DNA from 4 places in the Virgibacillus sp. DJP39 genome. Region 3 is predicted to be linked to each of the others. Evidence: riboswitches for the same ligand, from Rfam matches in the RefSeq annotation. Region 3 holds a riboswitch; each other region holds the start of a gene.
The links. A riboswitch is a leader RNA that binds a small molecule or an ion and turns the genes downstream of it on or off. The one in region 3 is predicted to bind S-adenosylmethionine.
Positions count from the first base shown of each region.

Region 1 (7,737 bases), on a different contig from region 3:
CGGACGGTTGTTATGGTATTGCATGACTTAAACTTGGCTTGTCGCTATGCACATCATGTAGTAGCAATTAAGGATAAGAAAGTTTATGCACAAGGTAAACCAGAAGAGATTGTTACCTGTAATTTAGTACATGATGTTTTTGAAATGAAATGTGACGTGACATTTGATCCAATGTTTGGTACACCAATGTGTATTCCTCATGGAAAAGGACGTTGTATTTTCGCTAATAGAACGCAGGAAGCAACAAAACAAACCGTATAATACTAAGCTGGTATTGAGGCATCGCGGATGCTTTATATGCCAGCTTTTTTAGTTCATTCTGCTAAATATTTTAATTTCCATACATGCTTCCCTCATTTTTAGCCAAATTAATGGGTAGGAGGTGCAGAATGGAAAAGAAGAAGTTTTTTATTAATATGGGAACACAAGAGATATCACAAGTTAAATCTGGTAACAATGAAAGTTTTATCATCCATGCAACGGGGGATGAGGTTACATTACTCAGAGAAAAAATGAACGACATGGATTCAGCGAATACCCGAGCTTTTTTTCGTGCCCATGTACCTATTATGTCTTATCACAATGATCAATCAAATGATGATTATGATATGGGGATGACGGGTGCGTTTCAAATGATTTACGAATTGGGTAACGATCAGACAAAGGCACATATAGAATCAATGGGGGTTTTATCAGATAAACATTTGTAGTAATCTATAAGTAACAGTGAAAATGTTTGGATGAATGTGAGCACATACGAGGTGTTTCTAAGAAAAGTAGTTTATACTAGCTGTTTAAAAGGAATATAGATATAGAAGATAATTAATGGGGATAAAGGCAGCTGAAAAAATGAATACATTCAGAGATTATTATAACAATGAAGTTAAATTAACATTTGAAGACCACTATTTTTCCAAAGAACCAAAACATGTATGGGTTATTTGTAATTACAAAAACAAATGGTTATTAACTAAACATAAGGACAGGGGCATGGAATTCCCTGGTGGCAAAGTGGAAGAAGGCGAAAGTGCTAAACAAGCCGCAATACGAGAGGTTAAAGAAGAAACTGGCGGAGTAGTAGAACAAATAAGCTATATAGGTCAGTATTATGTTGCAGGCAAGGGCGGAACTGTAATAAAAAATGTTTATTATGCAATTGTAAGTGAGCTAGTGAGCCAGCCTACTTATTTCGAAACAGATGGACCAGTTTTGCTAGAGGCAGTACCTGTTAATGTACAATTCAATTCGAGGTTTAGCTTTATTATGAAAGATGATGTACTTACGCATTGTATGAAAAAAATTAAAAAAGAATATTTATCTTAAACAACGACTCCTGATTTGTACTTGGAGTCGTTGTTTTACTTTGAATTAAAAAGTCACTTGTAGCTAAACACGTATTAAAAAAACTACCAGTCTCAACGGGGGAGACTGGTAGTTCATTATTAACCTTTATAAAGTGGACCCGCTTGCGTAATCTCTTTATCAGCCTTTGTAAACTTCTTGAAGTTTTCGTGAAACTTTAAGGCCAGTTTTTTTGCTTCTGTTTTATATGCTTCTTTATCTTCCCATGTATTCTTCGGGACTAATACCTCGTCAGGAACCCCCGGCACGTGCATTGGTGCCTCTAGACCAAAGATCTCGTCTTTAGTTGTTTCGGTATTGTTTAACTCACCCTCAAGTGCTGCATGAATCATAGCTCGTGTATAAGCAAGCTTCATTCGATTTCCTACACCATATGAACCACCAGTCCATCCGGTATTTACCAAAAACACATTTGAGTCAAACTGATCAATTTTTTCACCAAGCATTTTTGCATATGTTGAAGGAGCAAGTGGCAGGAATGGTGATCCAAAGCAAGCTGAGAATGTTGCTTGTGGTTCTGTTACTCCACGCTCTGTTCCAGCTAACTTGCTAGTATAACCACTTAAAAAATGATACATTGCCTGTTCTTTTGTCAATTTGCTGATAGGAGGCAGTGTACCGGATGCATCTGCAGTCAAAAAGATAATTGTATTGGGATGTCCCGCCACACTTGGAGAAACAATGTTATCAATATTTTCTAAAGGATATGCTGCACGTGTGTTTTCAGTTAAAGATGTGTCATCGTAATCTGGAACTCTTGTTTCTTCATCAAAAACCACGTTCTCTAACACAGAACCAAAACGGATGGCATCGAATATTTGTGGTTCTTTTTCCTGGGACAGGTTTATGCACTTCGCATAACATCCGCCTTCAATATTAAATACACCATTTGGACTCCAGCCATGTTCATCGTCCCCGATTAAGCGGCGGTATGGATCAGCAGAGAGTGTTGTTTTACCTGTACCGGATAGTCCGAAAAATAATGCAACATCACCTTCCTGGCCCACATTCGCTGAACAATGCATGGATAGTATTTCACGCTGTGGCAAAAGGTAGTTCATCACTGAGAAAATAGACTTTTTAATTTCACCAGCGTACTCTGTTCCCCCGATTAAAATAATACGTTTTTTGAAGGAAACAAGTATGAAAGTTTCTGAATTTGTTCCATCTACTGCAGGATCAGCTTTATACGTAGGTGCAGATACTACCGTAAATTCAGGGTTATGGGATTCCAATTCTTCTTCATCTGGTGTAATAAATAATTGTCTTGCAAATAAGTTATGCCATGCATATTCATTAATGACTTGAATAGGCAGGCGGTAATTTTTATCTGCACCCGCAAATCCTTTAAATTGAAATAATTCATTTTTTTCCTTAAGATAGTTAATAACCTTATCATAAAGATTTTCAAATGACTCTTCATCAATCGCCTGGTTAACTGGGCCCCAATCAACAAGGTTTTGACTTGTTTCATCTCTAACAATGAATTTATCTTCAGGTGAGCGGCCTGTGTATGTTCCAGTTGTTGCCTGAATAGCACCTGTTGAAACTAATGTACCTTCATTGCGATCTAATATTCTTTCTACTAAACGAGGTACAGTTAAGTTTTTTTTCACACTGTTAAGTGATGTTAATTCCTGTAATTGTGATGACTGTTCCACCGATTTCATATAAACATACCTGCCTTTTTTGGATGGATTTTTTAATTTTAAATTTTTATTAAATCTCGACTTATGATTGTAAAAAGTTTTAAACTTAAAAAAGAATTTGTCAGTATTAAAAACTAATTTCCATTAGTATAACACATTAGAAATATTATTCCATACTAATTTATGTTTTTGTGGAGTTAGTTGTAATTTTTTTCTAATTTGATTGAATAAATTTGACACTGGAGTCTGATTTCGGTACGATAAATTCTGAACGGATACTCTCTTATTCAGAGTTGGTGGAGGGACAGACCCTATGAAACCCAGCAACCATCACTTTGGTGAAAAGGTGCTAACCTGATGCAAGGATCTTATCCTTGAACAATAAGAGGAAATGGCCATTAAACCTTTCCTCATGAACACAGGAAGGGCTTTTTTTGTTTAAAGTTGTTCAAAATTGAAGTGTTTCATTATAGAGAGCATTACTGCTAATCAATGAAGTAGCACTTTTTTAAGAATTTTTGAACATCCTCATAAAAGGACCTTGATGTAACAATAGTTACTAGAATTTTTTATACTGGAAAGACAGAGATCCGTAACACATTATAAAGGGAGGATTTAGCCACATGGCTACAAATCGTCGTTTATTTACATCCGAATCTGTTACTGAAGGACATCCTGATAAAATATGTGATCAGATATCAGATTCTATTTTAGATGAAATTTTAAAAAAAGACCCATTGGCGCGTGTTGCGTGTGAAACAACCGTGACAACTGGATTAGTACTGGTATCAGGTGAAATATCAACAAACACGTATGTAGATATTCCAGCCATTGTCCGACAAACCATTAGAGATATCGGATATACCCGAGCCAAATATGGTTTTGATGCAGACACTTGTGCTGTTCTTACTGCGATTGATGAACAATCGGCTGATATAGCAGGAGGAGTAAACACTGCATTAGAAAGCCGCCAAGGCACGATGTCAGATGATGAAATAGCATCAATCGGTGCTGGGGATCAAGGTTTAATGTTTGGATACGCTTGTAATGAAACAGAAGAATTAATGCCACTTGCTATCTCGCTAGCACATAAACTTGCGAAGCGGTTAGCTGACGTTCGAAAGGATAAGACACTTTCCTATCTTCGTCCTGATGGAAAAACACAAGTGACTGTCGAGTATGATGAAAATGATAATCCTGTAAAAGTGGACACCATCGTAATCTCTACTCAACATCACGAAGACCTTACGACAGAACAGATTGAAAAAGATCTGATTGAACATGTGATCCGCCCTATGGTTCCTGCTCATTTACTAGATGAAACAACAAAGTACTTTATTAACCCAACAGGCCGTTTTGTAATTGGTGGACCACAAGGTGATGCAGGTCTGACTGGACGTAAAATAATAGTCGACACATATGGAGGATATGCTCGCCATGGTGGAGGTGCTTTCAGTGGTAAAGATTCAACAAAAGTGGATCGCTCCGGGGCTTACGCAGCAAGATATGTTGCTAAAAATATTGTAGCCGCTAAACTAGCGAAAACCTGTGAAGTGCAAGTTGCATATGCCATTGGTGTAGCAGAACCAGTTTCCATTGCTGTTAACACGTTTGGGACTGGAACAGTTAGTGAGGATGATCTGGTTCAAGCGGTCAGGAAGTTATTTGATCTAAGACCAGCCGGAATTATCAGGATGCTTGATTTACAAAAGCCAATCTTTAGAAATACTTCGGCTTATGGACATTTTGGTCGCACAGACATCTTGTTCCCGTGGGAAAAGACAGACAAAGTTGAAGAATTAATAGCATTGACTAAAAAATAATGTATAGTAAAAAGCGTCACGACACTGTTACATAAAAGTCGTGACGTTTTGTTGTATTATACTTCATTTGGATCATCTAAAAACCTGCTTTTAATGTCGGGGGAAGGAATCATACAACTATCTTTTTTACCGAACCATTTGTATCTGTTAGTAGCAATTATATTATAAAAGAAATCTCTTAGGGATTTTGGAACAATAATAAATATATAAAGTCCTTTCCATAAGCCTGTTAAATTTCTGCAGACACGTAGAGCCGCAGAAGATTTGTCATAGCATCTATTTGCTTCAATTAATATAAAACTATCCACGTTCTGAGGAATATGATGTTTTTTAAGTAATTTTATTCCTATATCACTTTGCAGGGAGGCAAACTTATATATTCCAGTTGGATCCCTTTTAATAATGAATTGAACACTACGGTCACAGAAGTTGCATTCCCCATCGAATAATAATATTGGACCCATTTTAAAACCACCTTATAAGGATGTATTATGTTTATAATATTGTCCTTTTTCCACATATGTTTTACGAACACGTTCCATCTCTAGATAATCTTCGTCGTTGAGCTCACGAACTACCTTGGCTGGTCTTCCCAATGCGAGCGTGCGTGGTGGTATTTTTTTACCTGGTGGGACAAGACTTCCTGCTCCTAGAAAGGCATGTTCACCAATCTCGGCACCATCCAGAACAAGAGATCCCATACCAATTAGAGCGTTTTTACGAACAACTGCAGAATGAAGGGTTACCTGATGCCCAATTGTAACATCGTCTTCAATTATAACTGTATTATTCGGGCTTTGATGAACCATTGAAAGATCCTGTATACTAACCCTATTACCTATTCTTGTGGGGGCGACGTCTCCCCGGATGACAGTTTTAAACCAAATACTCGTTTCTTTACCAATTGTAACGTCACCAGTAATTAAAGCATCTTTTGCAACAAAAGCCGATTCGTGAATTGTTGGTGTTATATTTTTGTAGTGGTGTATCATTTGTGTCCTCCTAAAAGTTTAGTGTATAAGTAGTATAACAAATATTTTTAATTGGGAAGGAGGAAATGGTTTGTCGTATCGTGTCCCGAGGTCATCATTGGTATTAATGGGTAAAGTTTATGTGAAAATTCTCCCGCAGGTACATAAAGAACTGACATATTGGAAAGACCGTGCTGAGCAGATACCTAACGGTGAATTACGTATGCAAGCACTAGCAAGTATTTCCTCCAAACGATTTCACTGTCAAGGTGGGGGAGTATATGCCATTTTGGCTGGCGACAAGTGGAAAGATGCAATTCGGTTTATCGTGGCTTATCAGACCATCAGTGATTATTTAGACAACCTTTGTGATCGAAGTACATCTCTTGATCCTGCTGACTTCCGCTTAATGCACCAATCAATGATCGATGCATTAACCCCTGGAAATCCGGTAGGGAATTACTACAAATTACGAGACGATCGGAATGATGGTGGTTATTTAAATGATCTTGTTAAAACATGTCAACAGATAGTGTACAAATGCCGGGATTATGAAGATATTCAGGATGTTTTAGTATATTTATGCAGTCTCTATGGTGATCTGCAAGTACATAAGCATGTAACAGAGGAGGAAAGAATCCCAAGGCTGACCTCATGGTTTAACAAAAACAAACATGAAGCCCCAGAGTTGAGATGGTATGAATTTTCTGCGGCAGCTGGTTCAACACTTGGGATTTTTTGTTTAGTTTCCTATTCATTAGCAGGGAAGATGTCAGAAGAAATGGGCTCGGCTATATACCATGGATATTTCCCATATATGCAGGGACTACATATTTTACTGGATTATTATATTGACCAACAAGAAGACCAAACAGAAGCAGATTTAAACTTTTGCTCATTTTATGTTAATCAATCAGAAATGAAGGAACGATTACGTTTCTTTATTAAGGAAACACGTCAGTATGTGAGGCAGTTACCTGATCATATGTTTCACCAGATGGTGCAGAATGGCTTAGTTGGATTATATTTAGGTGATAGAAAAGTTCATGGTTTGATCGGCGGTAGAAGTATGAGGAAAAAACTGCTTGGTGCATGCGGTCGACAAGCGAAATTTTTCCATTGGAATACCCGGATGTATTACAAGCTAACTGAGAATAAAAAACAACCTGAGTAATTAAACTCAGGTTGTTGAATCTAAGCGATTTTTTATAAAACTTTACTTAAAAATGCTTGGGTACGTTCATGTTGTGGGTTGCTGAATAATTCTTCTGGTACGTTTTGTTCTACTATTAAGCCTTCATCAATATACAAAACCCGATCTCCAACCTCTCGTGCAAATCCCATTTCATGTGTTACAACTACCATTGTCATTCCTTCAATAGCCAACTGTTTCATAACCTCCAGGACGTCTCCAACCATTTCTGGATCCAGTGCGGAGGTTGGCTCGTCGAACAACATAATTTTAGGGTCCATCGCAAGCGCTCTTGCGATGGCGACACGCTGTTTTTGACCACCTGATAAAGAACCAGGATAGCTGTCAGCTTTATCGCTTAAGCCAACTTTAGCTAAAAGTACTTTAGCTTTCTTCACTGCTTCTAATTTTGAAGTACCGCGTGTTTTCATAGGGGCAAGCGTAATATTTTCCAATACCGTTTTATGTGGAAAAAGATTAAACTGTTGGAAAACCATTCCTACTTCTTCACGAACCTTATTAATATTAACACTGTCATCCGTAATATCATTACCATCAATAACAACCTGACCATCAGTTATTTCCTCCAGGCGATTTAAGCAGCGCAGAAAAGTACTTTTACCTGATCCTGATGCGCCAATAACACAAACTACTTCTTTTTCCTCAACGGAAACACTAATATCTTTTAACACTTCAAGACTTCCGAAAGACTTTTTTAGGTTTTTTACCTCAATCATTGT
Region 1 covers NZ_JBMERP010000003.1:134,137-141,873, forward strand. Annotated here, with positions in the region: gene ACOI1D_RS02545 (ABC transporter ATP-binding protein) at 1-261, shown strand, start outside; gene ACOI1D_RS02550 (hydrolase) at 390-710, shown strand; gene ytkD (RNA deprotection pyrophosphohydrolase) at 850-1,323, shown strand; gene pckA (phosphoenolpyruvate carboxykinase (ATP)) at 1,443-3,032, opposite strand; SAM riboswitch class I at 3,292-3,399, shown strand; gene metK (methionine adenosyltransferase) at 3,635-4,834, shown strand; gene ACOI1D_RS02570 (thiol-disulfide oxidoreductase DCC family protein) at 4,891-5,298, opposite strand; gene ACOI1D_RS02575 (gamma carbonic anhydrase family protein) at 5,311-5,826, opposite strand; gene ACOI1D_RS02580 (tetraprenyl-beta-curcumene synthase family protein) at 5,897-6,979, shown strand; gene ACOI1D_RS02585 (amino acid ABC transporter ATP-binding protein) at 7,012-7,737, opposite strand, start outside; gene ACOI1D_RS02590 (amino acid ABC transporter permease) at 7,737-7,737, opposite strand, start outside.
Region 1: another riboswitch for S-adenosylmethionine. It lies ahead of metK (methionine adenosyltransferase); the one in region 3 lies ahead of ACOI1D_RS03205 (methionine ABC transporter ATP-binding protein).

Region 2 (7,737 bases), on a different contig from region 3:
TAGTGGTTTTATCGCGGATACCGCATCACTTCCATTAATAGTAAGTAACTTAGTTAATATTGTTTCTGCAGATTACTTTGGGATAGGGTTCATTGAATATGCTTCTAGAATGATTATTCCAAATCTCTTCTCAATCGGTGCAAGTATTCTAGTTTTATATTTATTTTTCCGTAAAAGTATTCCGGGAAATTATGATTTGTCTCAGTTAAAAGAACCTAAGGAAGCAATAAAAGATCAATCCATGTTTAAGCTGTCATGGATAGTATTGGCTGCATTATTAGCAGGATACTTCGGTAGCGAAATAATTGATGTTCCAGTTTCTATTGTTGCAGGTATTATTGCAATTTTATTTCTTATCATGGCCAAGAGAAGCCCAGCTGTTCAAACGACAGAGGTTGTTAAAAGCGCACCATGGGCTATTGTTTTCTTCTCTGTAGGTATGTATGTTGTAGTTTATGGCTTACAAAACGCAGGCTTAACAAGTGTGTTAGCTAAATTGATACAGTTCACTGCTGATCAAGGACTTTATGTTGCTACCATTGGAATGGGCTTCATTGCCGCCATTTTGTCATCCATTATGAACAACATGCCAACTGTAATGATTGATGCCTTGGCTATTTCTGAAGTGGAAACGACAGCTTCTATTAAGGAAGCACTCATTTATGCTAACGTTGTTGGATCCGATTTAGGTCCAAAGATTACACCTATTGGTTCACTGGCAACGTTGTTATGGTTACATGTATTGTCATTGAAAGGATTTAAAATATCTTGGGGATACTATTTTAAAGTCGGGATTATTTTAACAATACCAACATTGTTTATAACGTTGTCTGGTTTAGCGTTATGGCTTTGGATCATCTTATAAAGGAGAAATTAAATTATGTCCAAAAAAACTATTTATTTTTTATGTACGGGTAACTCTTGTCGAAGCCAAATGGCAGAAGGATGGGCAAAAAAGCATTTGGGTGATGAGTGGAAAGTGAAAAGTGCTGGAATTGAAGCTCATGGCTTAAATCCAAACGCGGTTAAGGCAATGAATGAGGTCAATATCGATATCTCAGATCAAAATTCAGAAATCATTGATACCGAAATTTTAAATAATGCAACGTTAGCTGTCACGCTTTGTGGGGATGCAGCGGATCGATGCCCAATGACACCTCCACATGTTAAAAGAGAGCATTGGGGATTTGATGATCCTGCTAAAGCAGAAGGAACAGATAAAGAAAAATGGCAGGTTTTTCAGCGTGTCCGTGATCAAATAGGCGATCGAATTAAACGATTTGCTGAAACTGGTGAATGAAAGAATAGTCTCTAACTAGTCTGGGATATATTATATAGAAGAAGAAAAAACGGTTATGTAATTAATTGGAAATAAAAACTGTTTCATTTGGAGGGATTAGGATGGAAAAAGTCGTTATATTAGGAACTGGTCCTGCTGGTTTGACTGCAGCTATTTATTTGGCTAGAGCAGAGATGAATCCTGTAGTAATTGAGGGAATGGAACCTGGAGGGCAATTAACATTGACTACAGAGGTAGAAAATTACCCAGGGTTTATTGACGGAATTATGGGTCCCGAGCTAATGGAAAATATGAAAAAGCAGGCTGAACGTTTTGGTGCACAATTTAAACGTGGGTGGGTTACAAAAGTTGATTTCACTTCATCGACACATAAACTGGAGGTTAGTGGTCTAGGGGAAATAGAAACCCAGGCATTAATTGTTTCCACAGGAGCTACAGCAAAGTTGCTAGATATACCTGGTGAAAAGGAGAATATCGGTAAAGGTGTAAGTACATGTGCAACATGTGATGGGTTCTTTTTCCGTGGAAAAAAGGTAATTATCATTGGAGGCGGAGATTCTGCAATGGAAGAAGCCAATTTTTTAACTAAATTTGCGAGCGAAGTCCACGTTGTTCATCGTCGTGATAACCTTCGTGCATCAAAAATAATGCAGAACAGAGCCAAAGACAATCCCAAAATAAAGTGGCATTTAAATCAGACACCGCTTGAAGTTATATCAGACGGGAAAAGCGTAACAGGCTTAAAAGTGAAGGATAATTCCACCAACGAAGAAAAGGTAATCGAAATAGATGGTGTATTTGTAGCAATTGGTCATCTTCCAAATACAGACTTTTTAAATGGTCAAATTGATACAGATGAAACGGGATATATTCGTGTTACACCAGGTACAACCAACACAAATATACCAGGTGTATTTGCTTGCGGAGATGTCCAGGACAAAAAATATCGTCAAGCTATAACAGCGGCTGGTACTGGGTGTATGGCTGCATTGGATTCAGAAAAGTATATAGAAGGAGAAATCACACAGGACTGGAGTCAATCCCTGTAGTAGGATTTCCTTGTATAAATAAAATTTCGCTCTTAAGCACCGCAATCTTGTGGTGCTTTTTTATCAGGTAAGAAAGTATAAATTCTTTCTTACTGCATAAGTGCAACTAAGCCACTCGCCATTAAGGCTTGGCGATAAGCCAGGTTTTATAAAAGTTAGATTTCAAAAAGGTACATCTGTATCCTTTCACTATTAAACTTACTATGGAGTATTTCCAGCTGTAAATGAATGTTATGGAAGGAAAAGGAGACAATTTAAATTAAGGGTTGTAGAACTTATGTCAAATTAAGGGGTGATTAAGAATGGTGCTATCATACTGGTATTTCCTTTTATTTTTGATTAGTTTTTTTATTTTTAGCTTTACCTTATGGAAAAGTAAAGAAAAGAAGAGATTAATTCAAACCTTCTTTTTCATTTCAGGCTTAGCTTACATTATGGACTTTGTAGTACTAGTTATGCTCAATGCTTATCAATATCACCCCAACTTAGTTGATCCCCTTTGGTTCGATTCAACATTTGGTGCAATTTTCTCCCAGGGTATCGCAATCCCCACGGCTTTTATGGCAATTGCAGGTTTTAACCTTGGATTTATCGCAATTATATTTATTGCGATTGGCTTTATGGGAATTGAATTGTTGTTCTTATCGTTAGGTGCATTTGAACATCATTGGTGGGAAGCATGGTACACTGGATTTCTATTTGTAGTGGGCGCATATCTCACAAAAGTATGGCATCGTTTTCTTCAATATCCATCAATGTCAGTTAAATTTACTACAATGTACTTAACGCTTATTGTTTATGCCAATACTATGCGTTTTTTTATGGTCTTATTGTTTGCGACACATCTTTATTCTGTTGGGTGGTTTTCCAACCCTATAAGAGATCATATTGCGGGAAATGCATTTATGCTGTTCGTGTGGATGATTCCTGTAACAATCGTTATCGTCCTTTATTTTAGATGGCACTGGATTGTATCTCTATTAGCCTTTGAATGGCTCTTGGATTACTTTCTTATAAAAGCTGGATGGTTGCATCTTTCTGCTTGGTGGAATGTCTCTTATTTTGTACTGATACTTCTCGGAAGTCTTTTACTGTTTCGTTTTATTTATGTTAAATGGTTTTTTAGTGAACGGATAAAGAAATAAAGAACCTGGTAAATACTAGGTCCTTTATTCTGATAACTAGTGATCAAGTGATTACTAGGTTTTCGATTTGTTCATTTGCCACTTGTAATGCTTGATCTAGGTCTGCTATTAAATCATCCACATGTTCTAATCCAACCGAAAGCCTTAATAAGCCATCTGTGATGCCTCTTTTTTCTCTTTCGACTTTTGGCATTGCGGCATGAGACATCGCTGCTGGATAGGAGAGTATTGATTCGACCCCCCCAAGACTTACAGCGAAAACTGGAAGCTTTGTTTGTTCAACAAAAGCCTTTGCAGCCTCTTTATTTGCCAATCGGAAAGAAAGAAGCGCTCCACTTCCTTTAGCCTGACTTGCATGGATAGAGTGTCCCTCGTGTTTAGGTAACCCAGGATAGAACACGCGTTCAATTAGCGGATGGCCATCCAGATAGAGGGCAATTTTTTCAGCGGATTCCGATGACTGTTTTAACCGTGCACCTAGTGTTTTAATTCCCTGGATTAGTTGATAGGAATCCTGTACACCTAATATGGACCCAAATGAGTTTTGAATAAAAGCTAATTTTTCGCCGAGCCCCTCGTTCCCAGCCACAGCTAAACCAGCAACAATATCACTGTGCCCTGACAAAAATTTGGTAGCACTGTGAAGTACAACATCTACTCCAAGTTCAAGCGGCTTTTGGTAAAGTGGTGTCATAAAAGTATTGTCGAGAAAAGTAAGGCAATTGTTGTCTTTAGCAATCTTAACGACTCCGCTAATATCGGTGATGTTTAAACAGGGGTTAGATGGTGTTTCAATGTAAACTACTTTTGTATTTGGTTGAACAGCTTGGGCTGTTTCATCAAGGTCAGTCATATTTACAAATGTATGGTCGATTTTAAACTTCTTTAATACTTCTGTTACAAAGCGGTACGTACCACCATAAACATCTCTGCCAATTAGAACATGATCGCCGGCTGAAAGAAGCATAAATGCTGACGAAATAGCAGCCATACCTGAAGCAAATGCTAAGCCTCTAACGCCACCTTCTAAATCAGCTATTGTTTCTTCTAACACCTGTCTTGTAGGGTTACCGGAGCGACTGTAATCAAATGGGCCGAATTGATCAAACTTTTCCTGGTGAAAAGTGGACGATAAGTAAATAGGGACATTTATCGCACCTGTTTTTTGTTCGACATCTTCATTAGTCGATCCATGAATTAACTTCGTTTCCAATTGAACTTCACTCATTATTTATTCTCCCCCTTTTCCAACAATGAAAATACTTGGTCTAAATCTGCAATTAAGTCATCAACCTTTTCAATGCCAACAGAGAAACGTAATAGGCGATTGTCGATTCCGCGGCGGGTTCGTTCTTCTTCCGGAATGTCAGCATGGGTTTGTGTAGCGGGATAAGTAATGAAGCTTTCGACTCCTCCGAGGCTCTCTGCAAAGATAATTAACTGCAGATTTTCCAAGAAGGGCTCAACCCACCTGCTTTCTCTAAGACGAAAGGAAAGCATGCCACCTTTCCCGGGATACAAAACATCGGTAACAGCATGTTCATCTAACAAATAATCTACTATTTTTTTTGCGTTTTCTTCATGTCGATCCATCCGTAAGGCAAGTGTTTTCAACCCTCGTATTAGGAGCCACGAATCGAAAGGTGACAGGACGCCGCCAGAGGCATTATGGTATTCAGACAACCTTTCACAGATTTCACTTCCCTTGGCAACGACTAACCCAGCCAGCACATCATTGTGACCACCGATATATTTTGTAGCACTGTGAATAACTAAATCTGCCCCAAGTTCCAGTGGACGCTGAAGGTAAGGGGTTAAAAAAGTATTATCGACGATGAGTAACAGGTTGTTTTTCTTTGCAAGCTTTGCAAACTTCTCAATGTCAATTTCCTGCATGAGTGGATTTGTTGGTGTTTCAATAAACAATGCTTTTGTTTTATCTGTAATTAGTTTCTCTGTCTCTTCTATATCCTCAAACTTTGTATAAGTTGTTTGTATATTATAGACCTCTGAATAATGAGCGAGTAAACGGTAAGTACCACCATAAACATCTTCTGGAACAATTAATTCATCGCCTGTGCGAAAAAGAGAAAGGACTAATTGAATAGCAGTCATCCCAGAACTGCAGGCATACCCATTATCACCAAGTTCCAACTTAGCAATTCCCTCTTCAACAATAGCGCGAGTTGGATTTTTTGTTCGTGAATAATCATATCCAGTCGATTTACCAATTCCTTCGTGTTGAAATGCAGTAGATAAATAAATAGGAGGAGTAACTGCTCCAGTAGTTTCGTCACTCTTATTACCTAGTTGCACCAATCTAGTTTCAATATGTTTGTTTGTCATGTCGATCATCCTTTTTATTTGAAGTAAACATTAGAAATTTGTGAGCTACGTTGCCTGCACTATAGGCGAAAGCTCTCTATAATTAGGTATAAAAATAAGGACTCTCTAGAAAAGAAGAAGGTCCCTAATAGCGAAAACATCTTCTTATCTTCTAGGTAAACACCTATAGGAATTAGCACCTTACCTTAGCAGGTTGGTTGCTGAGACATCAAAGGGCCAATCCCTCCGTCTCTCATGATAAGAGTGAATAATATGTATTTTTAGAAAAGTTTAATTCATGACACTTTAATATATAAAGAAGAATTTTGCAAGGGGTGAATTTAAATTTTCATTTTAATTAATATACGGGATGCAACTCACCTTTGTTAATTGCATCCCGTTTCATGGTGCCTAAACTTTACTCTTATTTTTTTTAACCCCAAAATTCCTTCGCTATATCAACAACAAGTTTCAACTTCGCCCATTGCTGTTCTTCAGTTAACTTATTGCCATGGTGGGTTGATGCGAATCCACATTGTGGACTTAGGCATAACTGTTCAAGTGGAACATATTGTGAAGCTTCTTTAATGCGTGCTTTGATTGCTTCTTTGTCTTCTAATTCACCAGTTTTGGAGGTTACGACACCTAGAACTACTTGTGCACCGCCATTTGGAATATGATCTAGTGGTTTAAAATCTCCTGAACGGTCATCGTCATATTCCAGGAAGAAACCTTCAACATTTTCCTTTGCTAACAGGGTTGGTGCGATAAGTGCATAACTTCCTTCAAATGCCCAGGTAGATTGATAGTTTCCACGACATAAATGAGTTGTCACGACTAGATCTTCTGGTTTATTTTCCAAAGCACCATTAACAACACGTAATGCTAAATCAATTAGTTGTTCTCTTGAATATTTTCCGTCACTAAACGGAATATCGGGTGCGGAAAGCCCTGCAATGTAAACATCGTCTAATTGTAAATAACGTACTCCTGCTTTGTAAAATGCCTGTATTGCATCCTGATAAGCTTTTATAATGTCATTTGCATATTCTTCAATGTCTGAGTAAACAGCTTCATTTTGAATACCAACATTAAATAACTGATTTGGGCTAGGTATTGTTTGTTTCACAACTGCGCGGCCGTTAACGATTTCGTTTAATTCAACAAAGTCTTTTATATGTGGGTGGTCTGGGTTAAAAGAAACCTTTCCAGTGTTTCGTACATTGTATTTCTCTGTTTCCACTCCTTCGAACAAGTATCCCTGGTCTGGTACAAATCCTTCAAAGCCGTTTAAATGCTCAAGAAAGTCTAAGTGGAACCATGTACGTCTGAATTCACCGTCTGTAACTAATTCGAAACCAAGCTCAATTTGTTTATCAACTACCCGCTTAATTTCTTTTGTTTCAACTTCACGTAATTGTTCAGCTGTGATCGTTCCTTCTTTAAATTCTTTTCTTGCTTTGTGCAGGTTTTCTGGACGCAATAGGCTTCCAACATGATCCGCTCTGAATGGTGCTTTAGTTAAAGTAATTGACGTTGTATATTCCTACTTCCATTTATGATTTTGATGTTAAATAATGCTATGATTTAATCGGAGTTAGGCTTTTAATCGATAGCTCAAATTGTTCTCTTTTAGGGTTTCGTCTTTTCCAAATAAGAAATGTTTCTTCATGTCAGGGGAATACTTTGAATTAACTGCCTCAACACCGACAGCTTCTGCTACTGCGCGTAACATTGCTGGTGATGCCCCACAGCATAATCCGATGTAATTCACGCCTATATCCTTTGCTTCTTTTGCCCATTCTGCCAATTCATAACGATTATGATAAAGTGGGTCAAGAGCAGTCGGGAAAGTTGTTTCTGTAGGTAAATGACAACTGCATCCTCCATCAGGTAAGTTAAAGAATGTTGGATTTTC
Region 2 covers NZ_JBMERP010000038.1:25,648-33,384, reverse strand. Annotated here, with positions in the region: gene ACOI1D_RS12980 (arsenic transporter) at 1-865, shown strand, start outside; gene arsC (arsenate reductase (thioredoxin)) at 881-1,300, shown strand; gene trxB (thioredoxin-disulfide reductase) at 1,402-2,349, shown strand; gene ACOI1D_RS12965 (hypothetical protein) at 2,652-3,494, shown strand; gene metC (cystathionine beta-lyase) at 3,538-4,722, opposite strand; gene ACOI1D_RS12955 (methionine biosynthesis PLP-dependent protein) at 4,722-5,840, opposite strand; SAM riboswitch class I at 5,982-6,084, opposite strand; gene ACOI1D_RS12950 (5-methyltetrahydropteroyltriglutamate--homocysteine S-methyltransferase) at 6,253-7,350, opposite strand; gene ACOI1D_RS12945 (homocysteine S-methyltransferase family protein) at 7,417-7,737, opposite strand, start outside.
Region 2: another riboswitch for S-adenosylmethionine. It lies ahead of ACOI1D_RS12955 (methionine biosynthesis PLP-dependent protein); the one in region 3 lies ahead of ACOI1D_RS03205 (methionine ABC transporter ATP-binding protein).

Region 3 (7,737 bases):
AAACCTCATGAAGCGGACGTCCTGTGGCTATAAAAACATCGATGCCTTGCTTTTTAACTTGTTCAATAGCATCTTTAGTTGAGTCCATTACTGTATGGTCGGGGCGTAAAATAGTGCCATCTATGTCTAAAAATAGTGTATGGTAAGTCATGTTATCTCCTTTTTTCGTTTAAGATGTAGTTTATTCTATCACAATTGCTTGTTTTATAACATGATTCCGACAAGGGAAGCAGTAATTGATTTGCATATTAAGTACCGGAAATCGTAATGAACTGATTGTTATATAGCAAGTGGTGAAGTATTTCTTCAAAATTTTTGTTTGATCCTAGTCGCTTCTTTTTCCTTCTTTACAAACTTTTCAACCAAGTCTATTATTAGTTACAATTAGTAAAGTGGGGAAGTGACGTAAATGCATAAATTTGAGCAATCCGATACATTAAAGCGGCTGCCTGAACAGTTTTTTGCGAAGCTTGTAAAAAAGGTTCAGCAAATAAAAAGTGAGGGACATGACGTAATAAATTTGGGGCAAGGGAATCCTGATTTACCTACACCAGAGAATATAGTAGAAGCTTTGCGTGATGCAGCGCAAGATCCGATTAATCATAAATATTCTCCTTTTCAGGGCTTTTTATATGCGAAAAAAGCAATGGCGGATTTTTACAAAAGGGAGTATGGAGTTGAGGTAGATCCAGAAACGGAGGTAGCACTATTATTTGGTGCAAAATCTGGACTCGTAGAACTAAGTCAATGTTTGTTAAATCCTGGTGATTTGGCATTATTGCCCGATCCAGGTTATCCAGATTACATGTCTGGGATTGCACTGGCAAATGCAAAAACAGAATTAATGCCTCTGCTTGAGGAAAACAATTTTTTGCCTGACTACAGAAAAATTTCTGAGGATGTTTTTCAAGAAGCTAAATTGATGTTTTTAAATTACCCGAACAACCCGACATCTGCGACTGCAACAAAAGCTTTTTTCGATGAAACAGTTTCTGTAGCCAAAAAAAATAATATCTGTGTTCTTCATGATTTTGCGTATGGTTCAATTGGCTTTGATGGTCAAAAACCACAGAGCTTCTTGCAGACAAAGGGAGCGAAGGACATTGGTGTAGAAATGTATACATTGTCAAAAACCTATAATATGGCTGGGTGGCGTGTTGCGTTTGCAGTGGGGAACAGCTCAGTAATTGAGAGTCTCAACTTAATCCAGGATCATTTGTTTGTGAGTTTGTTCGGTGGTGTACAATATGCTGCAGCCGAGGCATTAAATGGTAATCAGGATACGGTTGAGGAGTTGGTATCTATCTATGAAAGTCGACGTGATTGTTTCATCGAGAAACTAAATGAGCTCGGCTGGAAGGTACAGGCTCCAAAAGGAACGTTTTTTGCATGGCTACCAGTACCAGAAGGATATAGTTCAGAGGAATTTGCTGACTTATTATTGGAGAAAGCCCATGTTGTTACAGCACCAGGGAATGGGTTTGGAGCTGCTGGGGAAGGTTACGTCAGAGTAGGATTGCTGGCAGACGAAGCTAGATTGACAGAGGCAGCCAGGAGAATAGGCGAGCTGAAAGTTTTCTGAAAAAGGTTATTGACAAACGGATCAAACGGCTATATGATTAGTCTTAATTAATTTTTACAACAACTACATATCTTATCCAGAGTGACGGAGGGATCAGGCCCGTTAATGTCACAGCAACCTTCCTTTTGGAGTGGTGCTACTTCCTGCAGAATGAAGTTTACCATTCTGAGAGATAAGGATTGAATACAACAATCAACCCCTCTTTCATTATGGAAGAGGGGTTTTTACGTTCCAATCTTTAGAGTGAGACAAGAAAGGGGACAGCTGATGATTGAACTTCAGGATATAGAAAAGATTTATTTTACAAAAAATCAACAAGTAGTTGGTGTTGATCGTGTTTCATTGGAAGTCAACAAAGGTGAAATTTACGGGATTGTTGGCTACAGTGGTGCTGGTAAAAGTACGTTGCTCAGGTGTATGAACATTCTGGAGCGTCCAACTTCAGGAGCTGTCCTTGTTGGCGGTGTTAACTTACTAACGTTGTCACCAAGAGAGTTGCGAACAGCAAGACAATCAATCGGAATGATTTTTCAAGGATTTCATTTAGTCGCTTCTAAAACAGTATTTGAAAATGTGTCATTTGCATTAAAAGCAGCGGGAATTGGAAAGGTCAGTCGTAAATATAGAGTAATAGAACTACTGGAATTAGTAGGTTTATCTGACAAAGTTAATCATTACCCAGCTCAGCTAAGCGGTGGTCAAAAGCAGCGAGTCAGTATTGCCAGGGCGCTTGCGAATAATCCGAAAGTGCTATTGTGTGACGAGGCAACGTCATCACTTGACCCCAGCACTACCAAGTCCATCTTGGCTTTATTGAAAAAAATTAATACAGAACTTGGCATCACAGTGGTTTTAATAACACATGAGATGGAGGTTGTAAAAGAAATTTGTCATCGTTGTGCAGTTATGCAGGATGGCCGGATTGTTGAGAGAGGTCCCGTATATGACATTTTCTCAAAACCAAAAGAGGAGCTAACCAAAAACTTTATTCAAACTATATTACAATTTACTTTACCTGAAAAGCTACTGGCTGCGTGTGAGGGTACACTAGTAAAGCTTCAGTTTCGAGGAAAGCTTGCTGAAGAAGCAATCGTATCCGATATGTTGCAGGGCTTTCAGGTTAGCGGAAATATTTTACACGGAAAAGTTGAATATATTCAGGATGCACCACTTGGAATCTTTATTATGGAATTGAACGGAAGTAAGGATGAAGTGGAAAAAGCAATTGCTTATTTAGAGAATCGCGTGAAACAGGTGGAGGTGATTCAATATGGAATTTAGCCGGTTGATTGAAATTTTGCCAGAGTTAAATACTGCTTTCTTTCAAACACTGTACATGGTTGGTATTGCGCTGCTTGTTGCTATTGTGATCGGTCTTCCGCTTGGGATTCTGTTATATGTGACTGACAAAGGGTTCTTTTTGGAAAATAAAGTAGTAAAAGGTATTGCGGGTATAGTCACAAACCTTATTCGCTCCATTCCATTTATCATTCTACTAATATTTCTGTTACCTTTTACAAACGAAATATTGGGGACAACAATTGGTCCAACTGCAGCGGCAGTACCGTTATCCGTTGCAGCTATTCCATTTTTTGCGAGAATAGTAGAGTCCTCAGCCAGGGAGATTGATAGAGGAGTAATTGAAGCAGCGATTTCAGTAGGTGCCTCTCCTTGGATGATTATAAAGGATATTATCTTGCCTGAAGCAAAACCAGGGATAATTAGTGGCCTTACAATTACAACAATTAGCTTAATCGGTTATTCAGCGATGGCTGGTGCAATTGGCGGCGGAGGTATTGGAGATTTGGCGATAAGATATGGTTATTACCGCTACGATGATTTAGTAATGTACACGACGATAGTAGTCTTAATAGTACTAGTTCAAGTGATTCAATATACAGGGGACTTTATTGCAAAAGCAGTAAACAAACGATAAAAGGGAGGAATTATAAAATGAAAAAAGGTTTAGGATTAATTTTTACTTTATTAATAGTGTTGGTGCTTGCTGCTTGTGGATCAAATGAGGGTGCAACTGGTGGATCAGGTGATGACAAGAAGGTAATCAATTTTGGCGCAACGGTCGGACCTTATAGTGACATGGTAACAAAGGCATTGAAACCATTACTTGAGGAAAAAGGATACACGGTTAAAAATACGGAGTTTAGTGATTATATACAACCAAACAAGGCGCTCCACAACGGTGACTTGGATGCCAATTTATTTCAGCATAAAATATATTTTGAAGCCTTTGAAAAAGAACATAACATGGATCTATCTGAAATAAAAATAGTACCAACAGCTCCAATGGGTGTTTATTCAAACAAATATGATTCACTAGAAGCAATCGAGGATGGTAGTGCAATTACAATTGCAAACGATCCAACTAATCTCGCAAGAACTTTAATTATGCTACAGGATGCTGGATTAATAAAAATTAAAGACGATATTGATCCACTACGTGCAACTATTGATGATGTAATTGAAAATCCTAAAAATCTTGTTTTCCAACAAGTAGAAGCCGGGCAATTACCGCGAACCGTTGAGACTGAAGATTTGGCAGCAGTACCGGGGAATTATGCACTAGCAGCAGATTTAGATTTACTAGATGCATTGGTTCTTGAAAATATGCCTGATGATTATCGCAACAGGGTAGTTGTAAATACAAAAGATCTAGATACAAACTGGGCAAAGGATATCAAAGAAGTTATTGAATCACCGGAATTTGAAGAAATTATCGATGAGAAGTTTAAAGGATTTGGTAAGCCGGAGTGGATGAAGTAAGCAAGATTCTCATGTATAATGAAACTAGCTTTAGCTAGAGAGGGTCGTTAACATGACAGTTGATGGAAGATACCGGGATCAAGTGCATCCGGGGCTGGAAGTAGATGTAGTATTAAAAAAAGACCAACGTACTGGTCAACTGACTAATGGTGTGGTAAAGGATTTGTTAACAAAATCTTCATTTCATCCACACGGAATAAAAGTTCGCCTTGAAGACGGCCAGGTTGGTCGTGTGAGTACTGGCAAATAAAATAACCGCTACCTCTATTAAGTGGGGGTAGCGGTTATTTTTTCTAACAAGACACCTAAACAGCCACGTCCAGCTCCAGCGCCCATTACCTAGTGTCGCACATGACCTCCTTACGATAACAGTTCGACATTAGTCGAACGTCCTACAGCTTACGCTCTTCATGTTTCCTATATCTCATAAAGGATGTTCGATTAAAACCGCCACTTTGCGTGGGCACAGGACATACGGCAATAAACGGGCGCCTACGCTTTTGTTAGCAGGTAAGAAAGTAATAAGTCCTTTCTTAATTCATAAGTGCAACTAGGGCTTTCGCCATTAAGGCTTGGCGATAAGCCAAGTTTTCTAATCTTAAAGTGATTTGTCGTCGACTGAATCCAACCATTTTTCAATAGTCTCTACTATAGATTCTACGGTTCCTTCTTTAAAAGGAGATTGCAAATTTGCTGATTCTACTAAGCTGAGAAATGGCTTTTTACCGCCTAGTTGACATAATTTTATGTAGTCATTCCAGGCTAACTGATGATTTTCTTGTGCGCGCTGCCAGAATTGGAAGGCACAAATTTGTGCAAGCGTATAGTCGATGTAATAAAAAGGAACATCATAAATATGACCCTGGCGCTGCCAGAATCTACCGGACTCAAAGTATTCATTTCCATCGTAATCCCGGTGTGGTAAATAGATTTTCTCGAGCTTTTTCCATGCCTGGTTACGTTCATCTGGTGACCACTCTGGGTTCTCATAAACGAGATGTTGAAATTCATCAACGGCAACACCATATGGCAAGAACTGTAAACCATCTGCTAAATGGGAGTACTTGTACTTTTCCGTATCTTCTTTGAAAAACAATTCCATCCAGGGCCATGTAAAAAATTCCATGCTCATGGAGTGGATTTCAGCTGATTCATGGGTTGGCCAGATATATTCAGGAATACCAATATTACGGCTTTCGTAAACCTGAAATGCGTGTCCTGCCTCATGTGTCAGTACATCTATATCACCAGAGGTACCATTGAAGTTGGCGAAAATAAACGGTGACTGGTAATCGTCGATAAACGTGCAGTATCCACCAGCTTCTTTACCTTTTTTCGCTTCTAAATCCATCAATTTGCGATCTAACATATAATGGAAAAATTCATTTGTTTCTGCTGATAATTCCTCATACATTTTCTTTCCATTTTCTATAATCCATTCAGGTGTACCTTTTGGAATTGCATTGCCTGTTTTAAATTTAAATGATTCGTCATAGCTTTTAAGTGAATCAACACCAATTCGTACTGCTTGTTTCTCGTAAAGCTTTGTAACAAGAGGAACGATGGATTCGCGAACTTGTTTTCGGAAAATAGATACATTGCCAGCATCATAATCAATACGAAGCATGCGGATATATCCCAACTCCACAAAGTTCTTATATCCTAATGTTGTTGCGATTTCATGGCGGGTTTTCACCAGTTGATCATAAATCGTATCAAATTCCTCTGCATGCTGGGCAAAAAATCCAGCGCTTGCTTCAACGGCTTTCTTTCTAACTTCCCTAGTTTTGTCCTGTGCAAAAGGACTCAGTTGGGCAAGAGTTAACGTTTTCCCTTCAAATTCCACTTCTGCTGACGCTACAAGCTTAGAATATTTAGAGGTTAGCTTATTCTCTTTTTGAAGCAACTTCATTACTTTAGGATCAAATGCTTTGATTTCAAAATCTGCAATTTGGAATAACTGTTCTCCCCACTGCTTTTCTAAATCATCACGGTAAGGTGATTTGACTAACTCCTTGTAGAAATCGGTATTAATTTCTTTGATTTCGGGATCAATGTCGTCAAAGAAGTCACGTTCCTTTTGATAAAAGTCATCGTTTGTATCAATGGATGAGCGGATGTAGACAAGGTTAAACAGCGTTGATAAATGATTTCGAAATTCGTTAATTTCATTAATTGCTTTGTTAGCTTCCTCAATCGAGGATGCTGTCTTAAATGTGTTTAGTAGACTAGTGAACGCACTTTTTTCTTTCCCTAGATTTGGGCGTTCATAGTTAAAATTATCAAACGTTTGCATTAAAACCCTCCTCTAATAATTATTTATTCGACATGATGCATCAAATTCCTGCTTTATAAATGCTATTATTGTTATACTGAATAAAAACAAGTTTAGGGGGATTTAGATGAAGTCAAAGTTTCAACTAACAAAAGAACAAAAGGATGACATGGCTGGGCTAATAAAGGGGTATTTTGAAAAGGAACGTGGAGAAGACATTAGTCATTTAGCATCTTTATTAATTTTTGATTTTATTACTGAAGAGATTGCACCGCTATTTTATAACAAGGGAGTAGAGGACGCTCATGCGTTTATGACGAGTAAGCTGGATGATTTATTTGAAATTCAAAAGTAACATATGAAACGTTTGTTCAGCATATACATATTATAGTTTATAATTAGTCGAATTCGGGTAATTTTAGTATAACCACTAATTAATGAAGAATGAGAGGATGAATTTCATGCTTCGGACTGTTTTAATGATTATAGGCGCAATTGTTGTTATCGGCTGGATCTTGTCACTTTTGTAAAGGTGATATAACATTTTTAAGGAAAACCATTAAGGATAGTCTTAGTGGTTTTTTTAATTTTAGCAGGTAAGAAAGTATAAATCTTTTCTTACTGCATAAGTGCAACTAAGGCTTTTGCCATTAAAGCTTGGCGATAAGCCAAGTTTTCTAAAAATGAATAGGAATGATCAACTAGTAATTTATAATGTTGTACTATAAAGTTAAAAAAAAACAGGTATTTAAGCTTAATCTTGACATAAACAAGAACATATGTTTTGGTTAATAGAACTAGATATTGAAAATAACTTTATTATTAGAAAAAAAGCTCTAAGGGAGTATCATTACAATGAAAAATATAGTGATTGCACCGGATTCATTTAAAGACAGTTTGACTGCTTCGCAGGCTGCAAATATTATGCAACGTGCTGTTTTGGATATTTTTCCTAACTGCAATGTAACCAAGAAACCGATGGCAGATGGTGGGGAAGGTACATTAGAAACGTTGTTGGAGTCGTCTGACAGTAGACGTGTACCCATAAATTGTACAGGGCCATTAGGTGATAAAATTGAAACCACCTATGGAATCGTTG
Region 3 covers NZ_JBMERP010000005.1:2,193-9,929, reverse strand. Annotated here, with positions in the region: gene ACOI1D_RS03215 (HAD family hydrolase) at 1-151, opposite strand, end outside; gene ACOI1D_RS03210 (pyridoxal phosphate-dependent aminotransferase) at 410-1,582, shown strand; SAM riboswitch class I at 1,652-1,761, shown strand; gene ACOI1D_RS03205 (methionine ABC transporter ATP-binding protein) at 1,850-2,863, shown strand; gene ACOI1D_RS03200 (methionine ABC transporter permease) at 2,853-3,518, shown strand; gene ACOI1D_RS03195 (MetQ/NlpA family ABC transporter substrate-binding protein) at 3,536-4,363, shown strand; gene ACOI1D_RS03190 (YwbE family protein) at 4,416-4,613, shown strand; gene ACOI1D_RS03185 (M3 family oligoendopeptidase) at 4,962-6,659, opposite strand; gene ACOI1D_RS03180 (DUF2164 domain-containing protein) at 6,766-6,993, shown strand; gene ACOI1D_RS03175 (glycerate kinase) at 7,494-7,737, shown strand, end outside.

Region 4 (7,737 bases), on a different contig from region 3:
AAAACTTCTTTATACACAAGTTTATGTACAAGAAGCATTTAACCGAGTTGAGGCCGATGCAAAAGAAACATTAATTGCAATTGAATCTGGTGACAACCTACGGATGATGCTTTCGTCATTACGCAAGTTAACACGTCATACACCAACAAATGTTATTGCGAAGAAACGTGAAATCGCTGCAACAATCATTAAAGAAGAACGTTATGTAGTATAAAAATATGGTTTAGAGCTGCAATCATCTGGTTGCAGCTTTTTTACACGTAAAGGCTACAAATTAGAATTGACGAATTCGGGGTTTTTCTACTGACTTTCTTAGGAGTAAGGAAAGTATAAAAAATTTCCTTTCTCCATAAGTACAACCAAGGTTTTCTACTAATAAGGCTGTTTTCAAAAAGATAGTTGTTTTGACACAAAATGTATAAACTACGACGTAATTTATCGCTAGATTGATTTCCGCTACGGGCAGTCGCTTTCCGCGGGCACGGCTTCAGACTCCTCGCGGGAAACCACCGCTGCGGGGTCTTCAGACACGTGCTGTTCCCGCAGGAGTCGACTGCCCTCCGCTCCAATCAGTAAGATTAGATGAATGACCGCTTGTTAAGTACTACGACAGCGAAGGAAATACACGAAGCCTCCCGCGGAAAGCGTAGTGTATTTCCGCAGCGGTACATTACGTCGCAGTATGTATCAACTGCAAAGCTTAAAGTGCAACAAACTTACGAAAAGAGCCTATAATTAAAACAATTCTTTCGACCATCAAGTACAATTTTGCTATAATAAATAGGCAGTAATTGAAATGTTTGGGGGAATGCTTGTGGCTTTAACATTTTATTGGTATCCTAATTGTGGCACTTGCAAGAAAGCGAAGAAATGGCTAGATGATCACAATATCGATTATACTAGTGTACATATTGTTGACCATACACCTTCAGAACAGGATATTTTAGATTTGATGAACAAAAGTGACCTTCCTGCTAAGAAGTTTTTCAACACTAGTGGGAAAAGTTATCGGGAAAAAAATATCAAGGATGAAATCAGCGGTGCATCTGACGAGGAAATGGCCAAAATTTTAGCTTCTGATGGTATGTTAATAAAACGACCAATTACCACAGATGGCAAAAAGGTTACAATTGGATTTAAAGAAGACATCTTTAATCATACATGGCATTAGGAACCAGAACTTATTATCGGAGGGATTTTAATGAGCTTACCAAAAGACTTATTGTATTCAGAGGAACATGAATGGGTAAAAAAAGAAGATGGAAAGGTGCGAATTGGAATTACAGATTTTGCACAATCAGAACTAGGTGATATCGTATTTGTAGAACTCCCAGAAGTTGGGGACGACATAGAAGCTGATGAACCTTTTGGTAGTGTTGAATCAGTTAAAACCGTTTCTGAACTATACGCTCCTGTAAGTGGAAAAGTTGTTGAAATCAACGAAGATTTAGAAGATAGCCCAGAGTTCGTTAATGAGTCTCCATATGAAAAAGCATGGATGGTAGTAGTAGAACTATCAAATGAATCAGAATTAAATGAATTGCTAACTGCTGAAAAATACGAAGCAGTAATTGAAGAAGATTAATATAATTAAACAATAATTATTAAAGGCTGACTGGCTCCTTGCTTAAAAAGGTGTATAGTCAGCCTTATTATCATCATATTAATATAGTATGAAAGTTTTGGCTTGATTTCATGAGGAGTGATATGTCATGATAACACCTGAATCTGAAAAAGTAATTATTGTTGAAGGATTAACTGATAAGAAGCAGATTGAAAAGATAATCAGCGAACCAATTACGATTATCTGTACAAACGGGACTCTTGGGGTAGCGAAATTTGATGAGATGTTAGACACATATGATTTATATAACAAAGAAGTTTTTATTCTTGCAGATGAAGATGCTGCTGGTATAAAGCTTCGTAAGCAATTATCTCGTGAACTCCCGCATGCTGAGCATATTCATGTGAGCAGTGAGTATCGTGAAGTAGCCACAACTCCAAGATCGATTCTTGCGATAGGATTAATAAACAAAAGAATTGATGTTAATCCTATCTATTTAACTATGTGATTAGGTGATAGTAATGCAACCAATAACAGATAAAGTGTTACAGCAAGATCATTTTTTGTTGTATATTTATACCCCTTTTTGTGGTACGTGTCACTTAGCTAAAACAATGCTAAACAAAATTGAATCAGTCCATAAAGAGGATATTTTTTTCGAAATGAATGCATCCGTACATCCTGAATTCATGCAGGAAGTGCAGGTTGAAAGTGTTCCATGTCTATTGGTAGTTGACCAAAGTCAGGTTAAAGAAAAGATATATGCATTTCGATCAATAGCTAATATATATAGCTATTTAGTAAAATATGAGCCACAGCTTTTCGCGACCTGATTTTTTATGTTGACAGACCTTTAAACAGGTGGTAGGATATGATTTATACTTTTTACACTAAATGAATAATTTTACTCTCTTATCTAGAGCGGTGGAGGGGCTGGCCCTAAGAAACCGCGGCAACCTTCAAACAATTTATTGTTTGAAAGGTGCTAACTCCTGCAAAGCAGCTGCTTTGACAGATGGGGGGACGTAAAGACTTATTTTTAACGTCTTTCTGTTCTCTTACAGAAGGGCGTTTTTTGGGTTTTGGTAATGAAAGTATAAAACTTTCATTCTGCAAAAATGTAACTAAGGCTTGGCGATAAGCCAAGTTTTCTAAAAATAATATGTTTGACATAAGGAGGTTTGACATGATTTCAATTGAAGGTTTACGTAAACAATTTGTAGCAAATAAATCAACAATTCGTGCAGTCGATGATCTGTCGTTGACAATAAAAGAGGGTGAAATATTTGGTGTTATTGGCTACAGTGGTGCCGGTAAGAGTACGTTTGTACGCCTGTTAAACCGTCTTGAAGAACCTTCGAGTGGTCGGATAGTAATTGATGAACAAGAGATTACTGCACTTAACACCAAACAGCTGCGTATTGCCAGGCAAGAGATTGGAATGATCTTTCAGCACTTTAATCTTTTATGGTCTAGGACCGTAAGAGATAACATCGCTTTTCCACTTGAAATAGCTGGGGTATCAAGGTCTGAACGCGAACGACGCGTCACTGAGTTAATTGGTTTAGTAGGACTGGCTGGTCGAGAGGATGCATATCCATCACAGTTGAGTGGTGGTCAGAAGCAACGAGTCGGTATTGCAAGAGCATTGGCCAACAATCCTAAAGTTTTACTTTGTGATGAGGCAACCTCTGCACTGGATCCAGAAACAACGAATTCTATTCTGGATTTATTGGTGGATATTAATGAAAAGCTTGGCTTAACAATTATCTTAATAACTCATGAGATGCATGTTATCCGAAAAATATGTAATCAGGTTGCTGTTATGGAAAACGGTAAGATAGTCGAGCAAGGAGATGTTCTCGATATCTTCTTAAGACCACAACAACAGGTTACAAAGAAATTTGTTCAGCAGGTGATGGGTACTGATGATGAAAATGAAGGTATCAATCAGCTTATTGAAAGCTACGACCAGGGGAGAATTGTACGTCTTCATTTTATTGGTGAAACAACAAATCAGGCTTTAATAAGTCATCTTGCAAAAACGTACAACATTGATATTACAATATTGCAAGGTAAAATAACCCAGACACAGCGAGGCGCATACGGAACGCTATTTGTCCGAATGGATGGGGAAGATGCTGAGCTAGATAAAGCAATAAGTTTTGTGAATGATGGCACCTCTGTGGAAGTTGAGGTGATTCGAGATGCTCACTAAGTTATTTCCAAATTTAGATGTACAGGATTTTTGGCTGGCTACTTACGAAACATTTTATATGACTATTCTTTCCTTGATTGGAACATTTATCATAGGAATTATTCTTGGCCTGCTACTATATCTGACTGCAAAAGATGGAATATGGCAAAATAAGTCGGTTAATCTTTTGGTAGCGGCTATTGTAAATGTTTTTCGTGCTATTCCATTCATAATTTTGATCCTACTATTATTCCCGTTTACCGAGTTTTTAATTGGTACCATACGAGGTCCAAACGCGGCACTGCCAGCTTTAATAATTGGATCAGCACCATTTTATGGTAGGTTGGTTGAAATAGCGTTAAAGGAAGTTGACAAGGGTGTAGTCGAGGCAGCAAAGGCTATGGGAGCGAAAACCCGTACAATTATTTTTCGTGTATTGTTACCTGAGTCAATGCCAGCACTTGTGTCGGGCCTGACGGTTACAGCAATAGCATTAATTGGTTATACCGCAATGGCTGGAGTCATTGGTGCAGGAGGACTTGGAAACTATGCGTATTTCTACGGGTTCCAACGTCATGATTTTGATGTCGTACTGGTCTGTACCATTTTGATTGTAATTATTGTGTTTATATTTCAGTTCATTGGAGACTTTATATCCAACAAATTAGATAAAAGATAAGGAGCGAGAATAATGAAAAAGATTTTAGCATTAGTTTCAATTTTATTAGTATTAGCATTAGCAGCTTGTGGAGGTAGCAAAGAAGAAAGCAGTCAAGAAACTACCAATAGTTCCGAGAAAAAAAGTAATGAAGTTATCAAAGTTGGAGCATCCAGTGTGCCACACGCGCAAATTTTAGAACAAGTTAAACCAATTCTCGAAGAAAAAGGAATTACATTGAAAATTGAAGAGTACCAGGATTATGTACTACCTAACCAAGATTTAGCAAGTGGTGATTTGGATGCGAACTATTTCCAGCACATTCCTTATTTAAATAACCAAAAAGAAGAGCTGGGATATGACTTTACTTCAATTGGTGGCATTCATATCGAACCAATTGGAATTTACTCTCAAAACATCGATAGTGTTGAAAAAATTCCAGAGGGAACTGAGGTAATTATGAGTCGCTCAGTTGCTGATCATGGACGAATACTTTCTCTGTTAGAAAGTAAAGGATTAATTGAGTTGGCAGAAGGTGTTAACAAGATCGAAGCGACTGTTGACGACATTGTTAAAAACCCAAAAAACTTGGAATTCTCTGCAGATATTGATGCAGCGTTTTTACCTGATATGTATAAGTCTGAAGAGGACGCATTAGTTGCAATCAACACAAATTATGCAATTCAAGCTGAGCTTAATCCTATGGAAGATTCTTTAATCTTAGAAGGCGATGAATCTCCATATGTGAATGTAATTGCTGTTCAAACAGAAGACAAAGAGAACAAGGCATTAAACACGTTAGTCGATGTGTTACATTCTAAAGAAATCCAAGATTACATCGTTAATGAATTTGATGGAGCAGTTGTCCCAGTAGACGGAAAGAAATAACTTTTCTGAATTTGTAAGTAAATTTGTAGTAATAATAAGTAAATGAAAGAAAATGGCTTTAGTAGTAAGAATAAAGTTGTTATCTTTATATTCTGACGAATTATTCAATTCAATCGGTCATCCTAGGTTTATTTGCCTTTTGTGAAGGGTAATGTATATATGATAAAATAGTTCTTGTAATTAAATCGAAAGGATGATTCACTATTTATAGTGGTATACGAATGAATTACACTCCAGAAATGGAGAAAGCGATGCAAAGCTCACATAAAATGGGGTTTGCGGAGTACAGTCGAAAGCTCGAGAATCAAATTGCAGTCGAAAAGAGACGTCAAAATGATTATGAAAAATGCAAAAACATAACTGCCGATTTTGTAAGCCAATTACACAAATAAAATAAATTTTACGATGTTGGTAGTGTGAAAATTTCACACTGCCAATTTTTCTTTTTCAATAAAACTTCAAGAGTACCGGACAAAATGATTTCTCAGTTAACATGTAAAAATGTGTCATATTGGGACAAACTGTAAGAATGTGCACCCATAGTTTCAATTATTTTAGAATCATGAGAAATAAGGTCTTCTATACCTAAGATGTACATAGTTGTAACAGTTGATAATAATTGCAAAATGCTTTAAGATTATAATGAGAATAAATTGAGAATGGATATAAACAATCCATTTGAAAAATTAATATAAAAAAGTAACTGGAGGTATCGATATGGCAGGATCAACGCTAGAAATAAAGAATCTTCATGTATCAATTGAAGATAGTGAAATATTAAAAGGTGTAAACCTAACGATAAAAGGTGGCGAATTCCACGCTGTTATGGGCCCAAATGGAACTGGTAAATCGACACTAGCATCCGCAATTATGGGACATCCTAAGTACGAGATAACAGAAGGAAGTGTACATTTAGATGGCAAGGACGTTTTAGAAATGGAAGTAGATGAACGTGCTCGTGCTGGTCTATTTTTAGGTATGCAGTACCCAAGTGAGATTAGTGGTGTAACAACATCAGACTTCTTACGTTCATCTGTTAACGCACGTCGTGAAGAGGGTGATGAGATTTCTTTAATGAAATTCATTAAGGAAATGGATAGCGCACTTGATTATTTGGAAATAGATAAAAATATGGCACAACGTTACTTAAACCAAGGGTTCTCAGGCGGAGAAAAGAAACGGAATGAAATTCTTCAATTGATGATGATCAAACCAGAAATTGCAATTTTAGATGAGATTGACTCTGGACTTGATATTGATGCATTAAAAGTTGTATCAAAAGGAATTAATAAATTAAGAAGCGAAAACTTCGGTTGCTTAATTATCACACACTATCAACGTTTACTTAACTATATTACACCAGACCAGGTTCATGTTATGATGCAAGGTCGTATCGTAAAATCTGGTGGTCCTGAGCTTGCTAAACGTTTAGAAGCAGAAGGTTATGAGTGGATTAAAGAAGAATTAGGTATTGAAGATGAAACTGTAGGTCAAAAAGCGTAGAAGTTAGGAGGGGTAATATGACTGTTGAAACTAAACTGCCATATGATAAAGAATATATCAGCCAGTTTTCTAAAGATAAAAATGAACCAGAATGGATGAAATCATTACGCCTTCATGCTCTTGATCAAGCCGATACTTTAGATATGCCTAGGCCTGATAAAACAAAGATACGTAAATGGAATTTTAGTAACTTTAAGCATTCAGCTGAAGGTGAGGCAATATCGTCACTTGAAAACTTGCCGGAACAAATAAAAGACTTTATTGAAAAAGATTCAGAAAACCTTATTATTCAACGTAATCACTCAGTTGCATATGCATCTTTAAATGCAGAATTAAAAGAAAAAGGTGTAATTTTCACTGACATCTTTACAGCATTAAAAGAGCATGAAGACCTAGTGAAACGTTATTATATGAAAGATGCTGTATCTGTTGATGAGCATCGTTTAACTGCTTTACATGCAGCATTAATGAACGGCGGAATATTTGTATACGTTCCAAAAAATGTAGAGTTAGATGTGCCATTGCAAACTATTTTTTGGCAGGAAGATCCTGAAGTAGCACTTTTCAACCATGTTTTAGTTGTAGCAGATGACAATAGTTCTTTGACATATGTTGAAAATTATATTTCATCCAACCATGAGCAAGAGACTGTAGCAAACATCGTCACCGAGGTAATTGCACATAATAATGCAAAGATTTCATTTGGAGCGGTTGATAACTTTGCTGCTGGAACTACAACCTATGTTAACAGGCGTGGTATTGCATATCGTGATGCCAAAATAGACTGGGCATTAGGACAAATGAACAATGGGAATACAGTTTCGGAAAACGTTACACATTTAGTAGGTGATAACTCGGAGTCAAATGCTAAAACAGTAACAGTAGGGCACGGAAAACAAATCCAGAATTTCACTGCTAAGATTGTTC
Region 4 covers NZ_JBMERP010000003.1:61,554-69,290, forward strand. Annotated here, with positions in the region: gene ACOI1D_RS02130 (acyl-CoA dehydrogenase family protein) at 1-214, shown strand, start outside; gene ACOI1D_RS02135 (arsenate reductase family protein) at 815-1,171, shown strand; gene gcvH (glycine cleavage system protein GcvH) at 1,202-1,585, shown strand; gene ACOI1D_RS02145 (toprim domain-containing protein) at 1,713-2,072, shown strand; gene ACOI1D_RS02150 (thioredoxin family protein) at 2,086-2,397, shown strand; SAM riboswitch class I at 2,474-2,586, shown strand; gene ACOI1D_RS02155 (methionine ABC transporter ATP-binding protein) at 2,751-3,782, shown strand; gene ACOI1D_RS02160 (methionine ABC transporter permease) at 3,772-4,440, shown strand; gene ACOI1D_RS02165 (MetQ/NlpA family ABC transporter substrate-binding protein) at 4,453-5,307, shown strand; gene ACOI1D_RS02170 (hypothetical protein) at 5,529-5,699, shown strand; gene sufC (Fe-S cluster assembly ATPase SufC) at 6,025-6,810, shown strand; gene sufD (Fe-S cluster assembly protein SufD) at 6,828-7,737, shown strand, end outside.
Region 4: another riboswitch for S-adenosylmethionine. It lies ahead of ACOI1D_RS02155 (methionine ABC transporter ATP-binding protein); the one in region 3 lies ahead of ACOI1D_RS03205 (methionine ABC transporter ATP-binding protein).